DNA from 3 places in the Arthrobacter sp. Y3225209 genome. Region 1 is predicted to be linked to each of the others. Evidence: predicted binding sites of a transcription regulator. Region 1 holds the regulator's gene; each other region holds the start of a gene.
The links. The regulator LexA, encoded in region 1, represses DNA repair genes until DNA is damaged. The targets are predictions, from matches to a motif close to TCGAACANNTGTTCGA.
Positions count from the first base shown of each region.

Region 1 (4,464 bases):
CATTGGAAAGGAGGGCATCGGCATGGGTCAGCGCGGCGTTGGCCGTGGCCTGGGTGATGGCCGAGAGGTGGTAGGGCAGCCGGACCAGGCGCAGGGCATCCGCAATCTGGGGTGCTGCAGCCAGGTATCCGATCCGAGCCCCGGCCAGGGCAAAGGCCTTGGACATGGTGCGGGAAATGATCAGGCGTTCCCGTCCCGGCAGCAGCTGCAGGGCGCTGGGGGTATCGGCGTGGGAGAACTCCGCGTAGGCCTCATCAACCACCACGATGGCGTTGGACGCTTCGCCCGCTTCGTAGGCAGCTTCGATGACGTCCAGGCCAAGGGCCGTTCCCGTGGGATTATTCGGCGTGCACAAAATGATGATGTTCGGTGCCTGGGCACGAATCTGCGCGGCGGCCGATTCCGGGGTCAGGGAGAAATCCGCTTCCCGGGTGCCGGTGACGTAGGCGGTGCCGGTACCGCTGGCAAGCAACGGGTACATGGAGTAGGTGGGCGGGAAGCTCATGGCCGTCCGGCCGGGACCGCCGAAAGCCTGCAGGATCTGCTGGAGAACCTCATTGGAACCGTTGCCTGCCCAGATGTTCTCCGGCACCAGCCCGTGGCCGAGGTACCGTGCCAGGTTTTCCCTCAACTGCGTGAATTCTCGGTCCGGGTAGCGGTTCAGCCCGCCGACGGCGGACTCCACTTCGGCAACGATGGCCCGGCGCACGTGCTCGGGCAGTCCATGGGTGTTTTCGTTGACGTTCAGCAGGATCGGCACATCCAGCTGCGGGGCCCCATAGGGCGTCAGGCCTCTGAGGTCATCGCGCAGGGGAAGTCGGTTCAGGTTTTCCAGCTGTTCACTCACCAGTACAGCTTAAGGCGCTGCGGGGACAGTTCCGGAATCCGGGCCGCCTGCCTGCACTTCTAAGTCCCTCCATGAAGAACGCTCCCTAGGCGGAGACCGGTCCCCGGATAAAGACCAGTCCGCGAGCCTGAGGCAGGGGACGGCTCCCGCATGCAGCACGCAGGAGCCCGGTTCCCGAAGGTCAGCGCGTCACCGGGATGTAGAGCTGGCGGCCGGCCGGCACAGTGGCATCATCCAGGTTGTTCAGTTCCACGATGTCGGCAACTACGGTGCGGGGATCCCGGTCAGGGGCGAATTCCGTGGCGAGAGACCACAGGGATTCCCCGTTCGAAACGCTCACCTGGATAGTGCGGGTCTGCTCCGGGGAGTTGCCCGAGGCCATGGCGGGTGCGGTGAAGAATCCAATGAAGACCAGCAGGGCGGCCGAGGTCAGCATCAGCGGTGCTCCAACCAGGAGAAGCCGGCCCCGGCGGGTGAGGCGCAGAGGTGCCTGGGATAAAGCGGGTGCGGCTGCAGAAGGAACAGCGGGAAGTACGTGTACTGACATGTCAATACCTTTCCGGTCCGAAGCGCAGAGCTGCCGCCGTCCGCCCGCAATAAGCACGGGAGGAAACACTGCGGCTCGAAACTGCATTCGAACATCTGGTGGAGCCACCGAGGTGTCGGCAGCCCGGACTCGAACGTATGTTCTAAGTTGTACTCGAACATTTCTAGCACTTATCTACGAACAATGTCGAGACTCGCTCGAATATATGTTTGATAAACGTGCTGCGCTCCCCTAGCGTTGAACCCATCGGAAGCGGCTGGAACCAACTAACCATCCGCCTCTGACAAAACGGCCGGGACCGGACAAAGACCGGGCTGCAGCACCGCCCGGACAGAACCAGACCGCCAGATTCAAACCGCCAGAACCGCCAGAACCAACCGGCCCGCAACCGCGGGCCGTCCGTGAAGGGAAGCCGACGTGGCCCGCAGGACTGTTTCCAATGGCAGCACCCCTCCCCCTGCCGCGCCGGCAGGCCGCTCCAAGGGCCTGACTGCGCGCCAGACCAAGATCCTGGAAACCATCCAGCGTTCGGTTAGCACCAACGGCTACCCGCCGTCCATGCGCGAGATAGGCGACATTGTCGGTCTGGCGAGCCTTTCCAGCGTCACCCACCAGCTGAGCCAGCTGGAGAAACTCGGTTACATCCGCCGCGACCCCAAGCGCCCCCGGGCCATGGAGATCCTGGTTCCGCTGCTGCTGCGCGATGCCGGTTCCTCCCGTAACGGCGAGGCCCCCGGCGCTGAGTCCGCAGGCACCTCCGGTTCCGGCAATGCCGTCACACGTCAAAGCTCCGCGCAGGACGGGTCCGCTACCGGCGTGGCCGGCTCAGGCGGCGCGGTGGCAGACCTCACCACGGCAATCGACACGGCCATGGTGCCCCTGGTGGGACGGATCGCCGCAGGCGGGCCCATCCTTGCCGACCAGCAGGTTGAAGAAGTGGTTCCCCTGCCCCGCCAACTCGTGGGTCACGGTGACCTGTTTATGCTCCGGGTTGCCGGTGACTCCATGGTCGATGCGGCCATTTGCGACGGCGACTGGGTGGTGGTGCGGCGCCAGCCCACCGCCGAGAACGGTGACATCGTCGCGGCCCTGCTGGAGGACGAGGCCACGGTCAAGACGTTCCGCCAGCGCAACGGGCACACCTGGCTGCTGCCGCAGAACACGCGCTACGAACCGATTCTGGGCGACGAAGCGACCATCATGGGCAAAGTCGTATCGGTTATGCGTTCCCTCTAGGCTCCAGACCGAAATACCCACAGGGACTAAACAGCAGTGCCCCGGCTACCGGCCGGGGCACTGCTGTTTAACGGCACGTGTTTATCCGCGCGCATATCGACTGGTCCAGCCGGGTCATCTTCCCGCGTCCGCTGGCTGCCCGGCGAGCCGCTGCAGTGCCTGCAGGACCACGGCCCGGTCGGTCGTGGCCCAGAAGGGCGGCAGGGCTGCCCGCAGGAAGCTGCCGTACCGGGCGGTGGCCAGGCGGGAATCAAGCACCGCAACCACGCCTTTGTCGCCGGAAGCCCGGATCAGCCGGCCGGCGCCCTGTGCCAGCCGCACGGCGGCGTGGGTGGCGGAAACGCTCATAAAGCCGTTGCCGCCCGCCTTGGCCACGGCACGGGTGCGGGCGGTCATCAGCGGATCATCCGGGCGCGGGAACGGGATCCGGTCCATAATCACCAGCCGGCAGGAGGCTCCCGGAACGTCAACACCCTGCCAGAGGGACATGGTGCCGAACAGACAGGTCTCGTCATCCTCCGCAAACTGTTTGACCAGGGCGGACATGGTGGATTCACCCTGGCACAGGATGGGGAAATCCACGCGGGAACGCAGCGCCTCGGCGGCTTCCTCGGCCGCCCGGCGGGAGGAGAACAGTCCCAGCGCACCGCCTCCGGAGGCCTTGATCAGGGCCTCAATCTCGTCGAGCTGTTCCGGCGAGGTTCCACGTCCCGGTTTGGGCAGGTCCTTCGCCACGTACAGCACACCCTGGCGGGGGTAGTCGAAAGGGCTGCCGACGTCGGTGCCCGTCCATTTCGGGGCACCGGCACCCAGGAGTCCCAGCGCGCCGGCCACGGGGCCGAACTCGGCGCCGATGGCAAGGGTCGCCGAGGTCAGGACCACGGTATGCCCGTCGAAGAGTCCCTCCCGCAGCCGGCCTGCCACGGACAACGGGGCCACGTTGATGACGGGCGGCGAATCCTCTTCGGGCGCGGTGTAGCCGGCGCCGGGCGCAAAAGTGCTCGTCCGCGATGCCCAGACGACCTCGCCGGAATTGCCGGCATCGAGGATGCGTTCGCACATTTCCTGCACAGCCAGCAGCCGTGAGCGGGCCATCTGCCGCCCGCCGTCCACTGCATCCGGGCCTTCGGGTTTGGAATCCGACAGCGCCGTCCGGGTGGATTCTCGGACATGGCCGAGCACCATTTCCTGGTCCTCGGACAGGCCGGCGGCCAGCAGGCCCGAGGGTACCGGCGCAAAGACCTGGTCGAAGGCACGCCCGGCCGCAGCAAGAGGCTCAAGGCTCGCGGAGGTGTGTTTGCGGGCGGCCGCTACCGCTGCGGCGATGATGGTGCCGGAGAGCTGTCCGGTGACGGCTCCCGTGACGCGGTCCTGGAGTTCGTGCGCTTCGTCAATGACCACTACGTCGTAGTCGGGCAGCACGGCCAGGCCTTCGAAGGCGGCAATGGCAAGCATGGCGTGGTTGGTGATCACCAGATCAGCTACTGCCGCCTTGGCCCGCGCCCGTTCGCTAAAGCACTCTTCAGCCACCGGGCATTTCTGCGCGCCCAGGCATTCCATGGAAGTCACTGAAACCTGCCGCCAGGCGCGGTCGCTGACACCGGGAAGCAGCTCGTCCCGGTCCCCGGTCTCTGTTTCCTGGGCCCACTCCCGCAACCGGACAACATCGCGGCCCAGGGCCGACGTCGGTCCGGAAGCAGGCGCAGGGTGCGGCACGGCCTGGTCCTCACCGAGCATAAAGAGCGTGCCGGCGTCGTCGTCCTCGTCCGGGAAACCGCCGCCGGTCTTATGAACGCAGACATAGTTGCTGCGGCCCTTGAGCAGCGCTACGTCC
Region 1 covers NZ_JBNHFW010000027.1:34,303-38,766, forward strand. Annotated here, with positions in the region: gene AC5RVB_RS13760 (histidinol-phosphate transaminase) at 1-847, opposite strand, end outside; gene AC5RVB_RS13765 (LysM peptidoglycan-binding domain-containing protein) at 1,029-1,394, opposite strand; gene lexA (transcriptional repressor LexA) at 1,881-2,630, shown strand; gene AC5RVB_RS13775 (ATP-dependent DNA helicase) at 2,745-4,464, opposite strand, start outside.

Region 2 (4,464 bases), on a different contig from region 1:
CCGCGTATCGCGGCGATCCCAGACCGTCCGGTACCCGCAGTGCCCAAACACCGGGTGGAGGCAACGGGAGAGGCCGGACCCAAGCGCAATCTCGCCCTGGTCCTGACCGGCCTGCTGCTCTCGGTGCTGCTGGCTGCCCTGGACCAGACCATCGTGGCAACTGCGCTGCCCACCATTGTGGGAGACCTCAACGGCCTGGAGCACCTGTCCTGGGTGGTTACCGCCTACATTCTGGCTGCGACCATAGGCCTGCCGATCTACGGCAAGCTCGGTGACCTGTTTGGCCGCAAGAGCATCTTCATCTTCGCCATTGCGGTCTTCCTCACCGGATCGGTCCTGTCCGGGCTGGCGCAGAACATGGGCCAGCTGATCGGCTTCCGTGCCCTGCAGGGCATCGGCGGCGGCGGACTGATGATCGGGGCGCAGGCCATCCTGGGGGATCTGGTCTCTCCGCGCGAACGCGGGAAGTACATGGGCCTGATCGGTGCCGCCTTCGGACTGGCCTCCGTGGGCGGTCCGCTGCTGGGCGGCTGGATCACCGATGCCTGGTCCTGGCGGTGGGTGTTCTACATCAACCTGCCCATCGGAGCGGTGGCGCTCGCCGTCGTTATCACCTCACTGCACCTGCCCAAGCCCAAGGGGAGGCGCCCGAAGCTGGACTACGCCGGCGCGGGCCTGCTGGCGCTCGCGAGCGCTGCCCTGATCATGCTGACCACCTGGGCCGGGACCACGTATGCCTGGTCCAGTCCGCAGATCCTTGTCCTGGCCGCCGTGACCCTGGCGGCCGTCGGAGCGTTTATCCCGGTGGAGCGGCGTGCTCCCGAACCCATCCTCCCGCCGGCCCTGTTCCGGCGCCGGAACTTCCTGCTGTCCGTGCTGGTGGGGATCGCCGTCGGAATCGCGATGTTCTCCACCATCTCCTACCTGCCCACCTTCCTGCAGATGGTCAACCGGGCCACCGCCACCCAGTCCGGGCTGATGATGCTGCCGATGATGGGCGGCCTGCTGCTCACCTCCATCGGCACCGGGCAGCTGATCTCCCGGACCGGCCGGTACAAGATCTACCCCGTGCTCGGCTGCGCGGTGATCATTGCCGGGCTGGTGCTGCTCTCGCGGATTTCTGACACCACCCCCTACAGCTTCACGGCGCTCGGGATGCTGGTGATGGGACTGGGCATCGGCATGCTGATGCAGAACCTGGTGCTGATAGTGCAGAACAGTGTGCCCGGGCGGGACATGGGAGCAGCGATCTCCGCGGCAAACTATTTCCGCCAGATCGGCGCGTCCTTTGGTATTGCCCTGTTCGGCTCGATCTTTATCCACCGGCTGGGCAACGAGCTGGCCGGGGCGCCGGCCGGTGCCGGAGCAGCGGTGGGCGGGGACATCAACTCGCTGAGCCCGGCGATGCTGCGCGGGCTGCCCGCACCGGCGCAGGACTTTATTGCTGCTGCTTTCGGCAACGCCCTGCCGCCGATTTTCCTGCTGAGTGTGCCCGTGGTGGCAGCCGCCCTGGTGCTGTGCCTGTTTATCCGGGAAGTACCGCTGTCCACCACGGTGCGCAGTGAAGCTGCAGAGGAGGCCTAGGTTGCGTCGTAAGTGGACAGAAGGAAAAGGACCCAGCCGATCAGCGCAGCCATGGGCAGCTGCCACAGCAGGGAGGGAATGATGTACAGCCGGGCGGCCAGCTTCTTATTGCCGGCCCGGAGCGAGGCAGTGAAGCCTGCCACGGAGGCAATCAGGGCGGTAATACCGAGGAAGCCGATGAGATTTAGAACGCCGCCCACGCCGGCGCTGACACTGCCTAAGCTGCGGATCCAAAAGTAGAAGGGCATCAGTGCCAGGGCCCAGCCGAGCGTGACGATGACCATGCCGGTGATGGCCGCCTTGCTGAAGCGCTGCCGTGCCGTTTGGGTTCCGGACAGGTCCGGGGTTTCGGTTTCCGCGGGGCCTGTTTCCGCGGCCCCGTTTTCTGCGGGGGTGGCGTACGGGTTCCGGTACGGGATATCGGGATCCAAGGTGTGCTCCATCGGTGGGCGGGAATCTGGAACCAGTGTGCACCAGGATGGTGCGCTTCTGCCGGAACCCCTTCACCTGTGGCGGATGAACGGGCCGCGGGGGTGGGCCGGCCACCGGATCGGTACTACGCGGTGCCGATTGTCAGCCCCCAGCCGTACACTGAAGAGGAAGTATTCGAATATATGTTCGAATTAGTTGGCAGTTGATAACCAGTTGGTCCCCTGTGGGAGGCCACGGGCGCGGATCCACCTGCGGTGTGCGTGGGTCCGTCGGGGAAGGGAGCTGAAATGGGTGTCTTCAGCGAAGGCATAGAGGTGGTGTGCTCGCCTGCGGGTAAGCCACTGCGGCTGGTATGGGGCGGGCGCACCTACAAGGTGGGAGCTGACCCCGTGCGCTGGTATGAACGCCGCAACTGGTGGGAAGAGGAAATGCGGGCAGAACGCGGCCGCGGCGCCGGCCTGGTGGATACCGAGATCTGGCGCGTCCAGGCGAGGGTCAGCGACCGCTCCGACCTGCGCACCCTGGACCTCTCGCACCATGTCAACACTGACCGCTGGCGCCTGATCCGGATTCACGACGCCCTGAAGGACAGCGCCTGATGAGGACGGTGCCTAATGAAGGACCATGCCTGATGCATGCCGGAGAGCAGTACCTAATGAAGAACGGTGCCTGATGCGCCCATGAGCTTTATCCATCTGCACGCGGCTACGGCCTTCAGCGCGCATTACGGGGTCTCCTGGCCCGAGGAGATGGCAGCCGCCGCGGCAGCGGACGGCGCCGACGCCCTGGCCTGCACCGACAGGGACGGGCTGTATGGAACGGTCAAGCACCTGCGTGCCTGCATGGAGGCGGGCATAGATCCCATTGTCGGGGTGGACCTTGCCGTCCTGGACAGTGGGAACGCTGTCACGGGCAGGGTGGTGATCCTTGCCCACGGGCATAACGGGGGAGCCGGCTACAGCGCCCTGTGCCGGCTGATTTCCGCCGCGCATGCCTCCACCTCGGCGTCCCGGGCACGGACCGGCAAACCCGTGGGAGTCACTATGGAACAGCTGGCCCGGTACGTCAGCGGCAGCCCGGATACCGGAGACAGTGACTCCCGGACGGCGCCTGCAGCTTCCGGGCAGGAGGGCGAACCCCTGCTCACCGTCCTGGTGGGCCCGCAGTCCGACGTCGGCCTGGCCATGCGCAGCCGCAGCTACGCCGTCGCGCGTACCCTGTTCGGACACTGGCGTGCGGCCATTCCTGCCGGGGCGCTCGCCGTGGAAGTAGTCACCCACCTGGCTCCGCCGGGGGAGAACCTCAGCCTGGCCCACGCGGTACGGATGTTCCGTCTGGCCGATGAGATGCGGATACCGGCCATCCTCACCAACGCCGTGCGCTACGTGGATGAAGACGGCGCCGCCACCGCCGACGTGCTCGACGCCGCGCGCTCGCTGACCTCGCTGTCCCGGCTGCCGGACCGACAGCCCAACGGGCAGGGCTGGCTCAAGGGGACACGGGAGATGACGGCGCTGGCCCGGGAGATCAGCTCCGAGGCTGGCTGCGGCTCGGCGGCACGGATGCTCGCCGACACTGCGGCGCTCGCGGACCGCTGCCGGATGGACCCGGTGGGGGATATGGGCTGGAAGCAGCCCGTAGTACCCGAAGCCTCGGTCATCGGCATAGAGATAGAACCCATGCAGGAACTGCGCCAGCGGTGCGAAGCCGGGATCACCCGCCGGCTGAGGTCACGGGACTCGGTTGCCGAAGCGGAGATGCGGCACCGGCTTGACCATGAGCTGGGCATTATTGACCGCCTGGGCTTCGCCTCCTACTTCCTGACGGTTGCCGAAGTCTCGGCCATGATCACCGGCATGGGGGTGCGCGCGGCGGCACGCGGTTCGGGAGCCTCGTCGCTGGTGAACTATCTGCTGGGCGTCAGCCATGTGAATCCGCTGGACCATGACCTGATCTTTGAACGTTTCCTGTCCCGGGACCGCTCCACCCTGCCGGACATCGACATTGACGTGGAGAGCGCCGAACGGCATAACGTCTACCACCGCATCTTTGAACGCTTCGGCTCCGAACGGGTAACCCTGATGAGCATGCAGAACGGGTACCGGGCACGCGGCGCCGTGCGCGACGCCGGACTGGCGCTGGGCATGCACGAAGAGGACATCGGTGCCGTGGCCAAGCAGCTGTGGCGCTTCTCGGCGCGCAACTTCCGTGAGGCGCTCGCCGAAAAGCCGGAACTGCGTGAATTCTCCGGGCAGGTGGAAAAGAACCGGCAACTGGACCTGCTGGTGGACCTCACCGAACGCCTGGACCGCCTTCCCCGGCACATCTCCATGCATCCGTGCGGGGTGATCCTGGGGGATAAGTCGCTGCTGGACCGTACCCCCGTGCAGCCCAGCGGGTTGGGCCTGCCCATGTCCCAGTTCGACAAGCACGACATGGACCCGATGG
Region 2 covers NZ_JBNHFW010000013.1:70,627-75,090, forward strand. Annotated here, with positions in the region: gene AC5RVB_RS09240 (MDR family MFS transporter) at 55-1,584, shown strand; gene AC5RVB_RS09245 (hypothetical protein) at 1,581-2,027, opposite strand; gene AC5RVB_RS09250 (DUF6504 family protein) at 2,304-2,615, shown strand; gene AC5RVB_RS09255 (DNA polymerase III subunit alpha) at 2,697-4,464, shown strand, end outside.
Region 2: a site for LexA is predicted at 2,191-2,206, ahead of AC5RVB_RS09250 (DUF6504 family protein). Genes of this name have one in related genera too.

Region 3 (4,464 bases), on a different contig from region 1:
AGGTTGGTCTGCGTGGTGGGCGCCGCCACCCTGATGTATCCGTTCTCGTCCAGCTCCACCTGACCCGCCAGCAGATCCGTCCGCGGAGCATGCCCGATGGCCACGAAGATTCCCTGGGCCGGAAGCTCGCGGGTGGCCCCGGTGACGGTATCTGTAAGCGTCAGTCCGGTGACCTTGTCCTCACCGTGGATGGCGGTGACCTCGGAGTTGAATTCAAAGCGGATTTTGGCGTGGTCCCGCGCCCGCTGGGCCATAATGCGCGAGGCCCGCAGGGTGTCTCGCCGCACGACCACGGTCACGGACTCCCCGAAGCGGGTCAGGAACAGTGCTTCCTCCATGGCTGAGTCCCCGCCGCCGACCACAACAATGGCCTGGTTGCGGAAGAAGAACCCGTCGCATGTGGCACACCAGGAGATGCCCCGGCCGTTGAGTTTCTTCTCCTCCGGCAGACCCAGTTCCTTGTACACCGAGCCGGTGGCGAGGATAACGCAGCGGGCCTTGTAGCTTTGCCCGTTTCCCCCGGCCACCTTCTTGGTGTGCCCGGCAAGATCCACCGACACGGCGTCGTCGTACTCCACCACGGCACCGAACTTCTCCGCCTGCCTGCGCAGGTTTTCCATGAGGTCCGGGCCCTGGATGCCGTCGGCAAAGCCCGGAAAGTTTTCCACCTCGGTGGTGTTCATCAGGGCCCCTCCGGCCGTGACGGACCCGGCCAGGATGCGCGGCTTCAGCCCGGCACGTGCGGCGTAGATGCCCGCGGTGTAGCCCGCCGGACCGGATCCGATGATCAGTACGGAATCGGTGCCCATTTCAGTGTCCCTTTCCGGTGCCGCTGCGGGGTTTCTTCAAGTCTGGCGGGGATCAGGTTAGGGTCGTAACCCCGGACGCAGATAAGCGGTATCGGAACCGGCAAAGGAGCCAGCATTGGCAGCGGCACTCAGGAGCATCCAGCTGATCCAGCTTCCCCGCGGGGTAATCGACGCGTTGGCGGCGGGCGATCTGGACGGCGCCAACCGTCAGGCGCCCCTGGAACTGACCGAGCATTTCTCCCGGGACCGCCAGCCGCTGTGGCGGATCCGCAGTGCCCAGCTTCAGGAGCACCCCGGCGACGCTGTCTGGATCACTCGGGCCGTTTATGATCCCGAGCTGCGGCGGGCTGTGGGACTGGCCGGGTTTCACGGGCCGCCCGACGATGCCGGGATGGTGGAAGTGGGATATTCGGTGGACCCGGCGTACCGGCGGCAGGGTTATGCCCGGGCCGCGTTGGAGGCGCTGCTGGCCGTTGCCGCGCAGGAACCCTCCATCCACATAGTCCGGGCCACCATCAGCCCGGATAATGAAGCGTCCCGCCGGCTGGTGGAACAGTACGGTTTCGTGGCCAACGGCGAGCAGTGGGATGACGAGGACGGGCTGGAGATCATTTACGAGGTGGACGCCGGCGGGGAGGCTGGCTCAGGCGGCTGACGGCGCAGGTCTGATGCGGGGCTGCCGGGTGACCGGCGGCGGGCGGCTCGAGTACGCCGCTGGCGGCGCCGTGTGCGACGACGGCGGCCAGCTGACTACGCAGCCCGACGGCGGATTCAAAGTAAGTAGGTTGCTCCTAAAGACAGGTATTTTTCGGTCAACGACGAACGGTTTTTCGGCTCATTTCGGGACCGAAAATGTCAGTGCCGGATGAAATCCTTAGGCATGGGTCAGCTCGGGAGTACCGAACGGATAACCGAAGAATCAGGGACACAACACCAGACGGCCGAAGGCCATGCTGGCAATAAGGATGGCGCCGGCACCCCGCGCACGCTCGCGGTTTTCCATGCCGACGGCGGCGGTACGGCCGACTACGGTACGGCCGCCGACGCCGGACGTACCAGTGGACCTGCTGCAGCGGCAGACGCCAGCGCAGATTTTCCGGACGGGTTCACGGGGATCCTGACGCTGAAGAATTGGGACAGTTTTGATGAACAGGCCACCTGCGACGTGCTGGCCCGCATGGCCCATTTGGTCCGCTGGGCACAGGCTCAGGAAACGCGCCTGATCAATCACTTGGAAGAACTCTTCCGCTCAGGTCTCTGCAAGGATCTCGGCCGGGAAGAACCCGGACTGGCATTTAGCTTGGCAGCCTCGGAATGCGCCGCCGTTTTGACCGTCCCGCAGACCACCGCGCAGGCCATGATGTCGGAGGCGGCCAGGCTCTGCGAAGCCCATACCGCTACCTTGTCCGGGCTCGAAGAAGGGCGCTTCTCCTATGCCCATGCCCAGGTGGTGTTGGATCAGTGCGAGACCGTTCCAGCGTCGGAACGTCACGGGTTCGAATCCGAACTGCTGGACAAGGCCGAAGGCACAACCCGTGCCCAGTTCTCTGCCCAGGCCCGGCGACTGCGGGAGCGGACATATCCCCGGACCATTCCCGAACGGCACCTGACCGCCTTTGATAAGCGGCGGGTTGTTCTGGACCGCGACGAGGACGGCATGTCATGGCTGTCCGCGCATCTGCCGGCGGCGGACGCCCAGCAGATCTACACGGCGCTCTCCACAGCGGCCCGCGGCGAACGGACGGCAGGGGACTCCAGGACCACGGACCAGCTGCGCGCAGACATCCTGGCCCAGCTCCTTATGGGCGGTCTGGGTTCCGTCCCGTCCGGCGGGCGCAACCGTGCAGGTGCCGGCAATGAAGCCCAGCCAGGAGGGGGCAGCGGATCCAAGAATGCCGACCCCGACGCGTTCCTACCGCGGGCAGAGATTATGGTCCTCATCAACGCCGAGACTCTATTCGGTGCCAACGAGGAACCGGCCGAGCTGCACGGGTACGGTCCGATCAGTGCCGAAGCGGCCCGTAGGCTCGCCCGCACAGCTACCCGGTGGACCGGTTTGGTTCAGGATCCGGATACCGGAGAGATCCTCGGGGTTGGCAGGCGCCGAAAAGTCCCTGCCGGATTGGCCCGATGGCTAAGGGCCCGGGACGGGACCTGCCGGTTTCCTGGCTGCAGGGTTAGCACTGCAATCTCGGAAATCGACCACACCACAGAGTGGGGAAAGGGTGGCACAACGGACCATGGAAACCTGGCCCACCTATGCCGGCGGCACCACCGGTTCAAGACGTTGGGGTTTTGGACTGCGCGTCAACCAGCACCCGGCGTGATGGAGTGGACCTCGCCCACGGGCCGGGTTTACCGGACTGAGCCCTTCCTGGAAATGGGACACCGGGACACCGATCAGACGTGCCCCGAACCTGCACCGTTCTGACCCTGCGACCGGGCTCCTCGTCGGAGCGGGTTACGGCTCCTCGCCGGAGCGGGAGTTACGCCCCTCGCCACAGCAGGGTGAGGGACCCGGCCGGAGCGGGTTAGCGTTCCCGACCCGAGCGGGTTCCCGACCCGGAGCGGGTTAGGGTTCCCGACCCGAGCGGGTGAGGGTTCCCGACCCGAGCGGGTGAGGGTTCCCGATCCGAGCGGGTGAGGCGTCCCGGCCGGCGCCGTCGTCAGCGAATGCGGGACCGGATCCGCACCGCGGCGAGGACGGTAAAGACCACCACCATGGCCACCAGGACCAGAACAACGTAGCCCGTAGGCACCGCCCAGTCCCCCACATAGGCCGAGATGCCGAACAGCCGCTCCACCTCGTCGACCGCCTGCGGCTGGTCCGTCACCGCGCTCAGGGGACCTTCGGTCATTTCCTGGCGGACCACCATGGAAGCCTGCAGGAACGGCAGCGCACTCACGAAGTTACGCACCCCCTCCGGGAACGCCCCCACCGGAATGTAGGAGCCCGCCGCGAAGCCGAGGATGGTGCCCACCAGCGTGGACAGGGCAGCAAAGGACCCGGGAGTGCGGACAAACGTGACAATGAACGAGCTAAGCGCCCCGAAGGCGGTACAGCTGAGCACCAGGTATCCATAGGTGCGGGCCAGCTCTCCCGCACTGAGGAACACGCCGTCGGCCAGGGCCAGGTAGGCCAGGCTCACGGCAAACACCACGGTGGTCATGATCAGTGCAATCACCACCGTGGACAGAAGATAGCCCAGCACCAGCTGCCCGCGGCCGATAGGCGAGACAAGGAAGTCCCGGAAGCGGCCTGTGGCAGTGTCATCCACAATGACGTTCACGGCGGCCAGGCCCGTGGTGATGGCGGTGATGCCGACAATGCCGGCAAACATCCAGGCGTCAACAAAGCCCTTGATGTCCTCTTCCGAGGCCTGCGGAAAGCTCTCGGCCAGGCCCTGGGTCTGCTGATTGCCCAGAAAGAGGGTATAGAGCAGGAACAGGACCAGCGCGCCCAGAAGGGAGAAGAAAACGTTCAGCCGGTCCCGGAAATACAGGCGCAGGTTCCGGCCGGTAATGTCCATAACCACGTTCATTCGGCGTCCCCCGTCCGGCCGGTGAGGGCCAGGAATACATCGTCCATGGTGCCGTGGCGGAATTCGAAGTCCAGCACGTTGCCGCCGTGTTCGGCGAGGAGCTCCCGGGCCGT
Region 3 covers NZ_JBNHFW010000021.1:29,162-33,625, forward strand. Annotated here, with positions in the region: gene trxB (thioredoxin-disulfide reductase) at 1-809, opposite strand, end outside; gene AC5RVB_RS12040 (GNAT family N-acetyltransferase) at 925-1,464, shown strand; gene AC5RVB_RS12045 (HNH endonuclease signature motif containing protein) at 1,690-3,240, shown strand; gene AC5RVB_RS12050 (ABC transporter permease) at 3,476-4,351, opposite strand; gene AC5RVB_RS12055 (ABC transporter ATP-binding protein) at 4,348-4,464, opposite strand, start outside.
Region 3: a site for LexA is predicted at 1,628-1,643, ahead of AC5RVB_RS12045 (HNH endonuclease signature motif containing protein). Genes of this name have one in related genera too.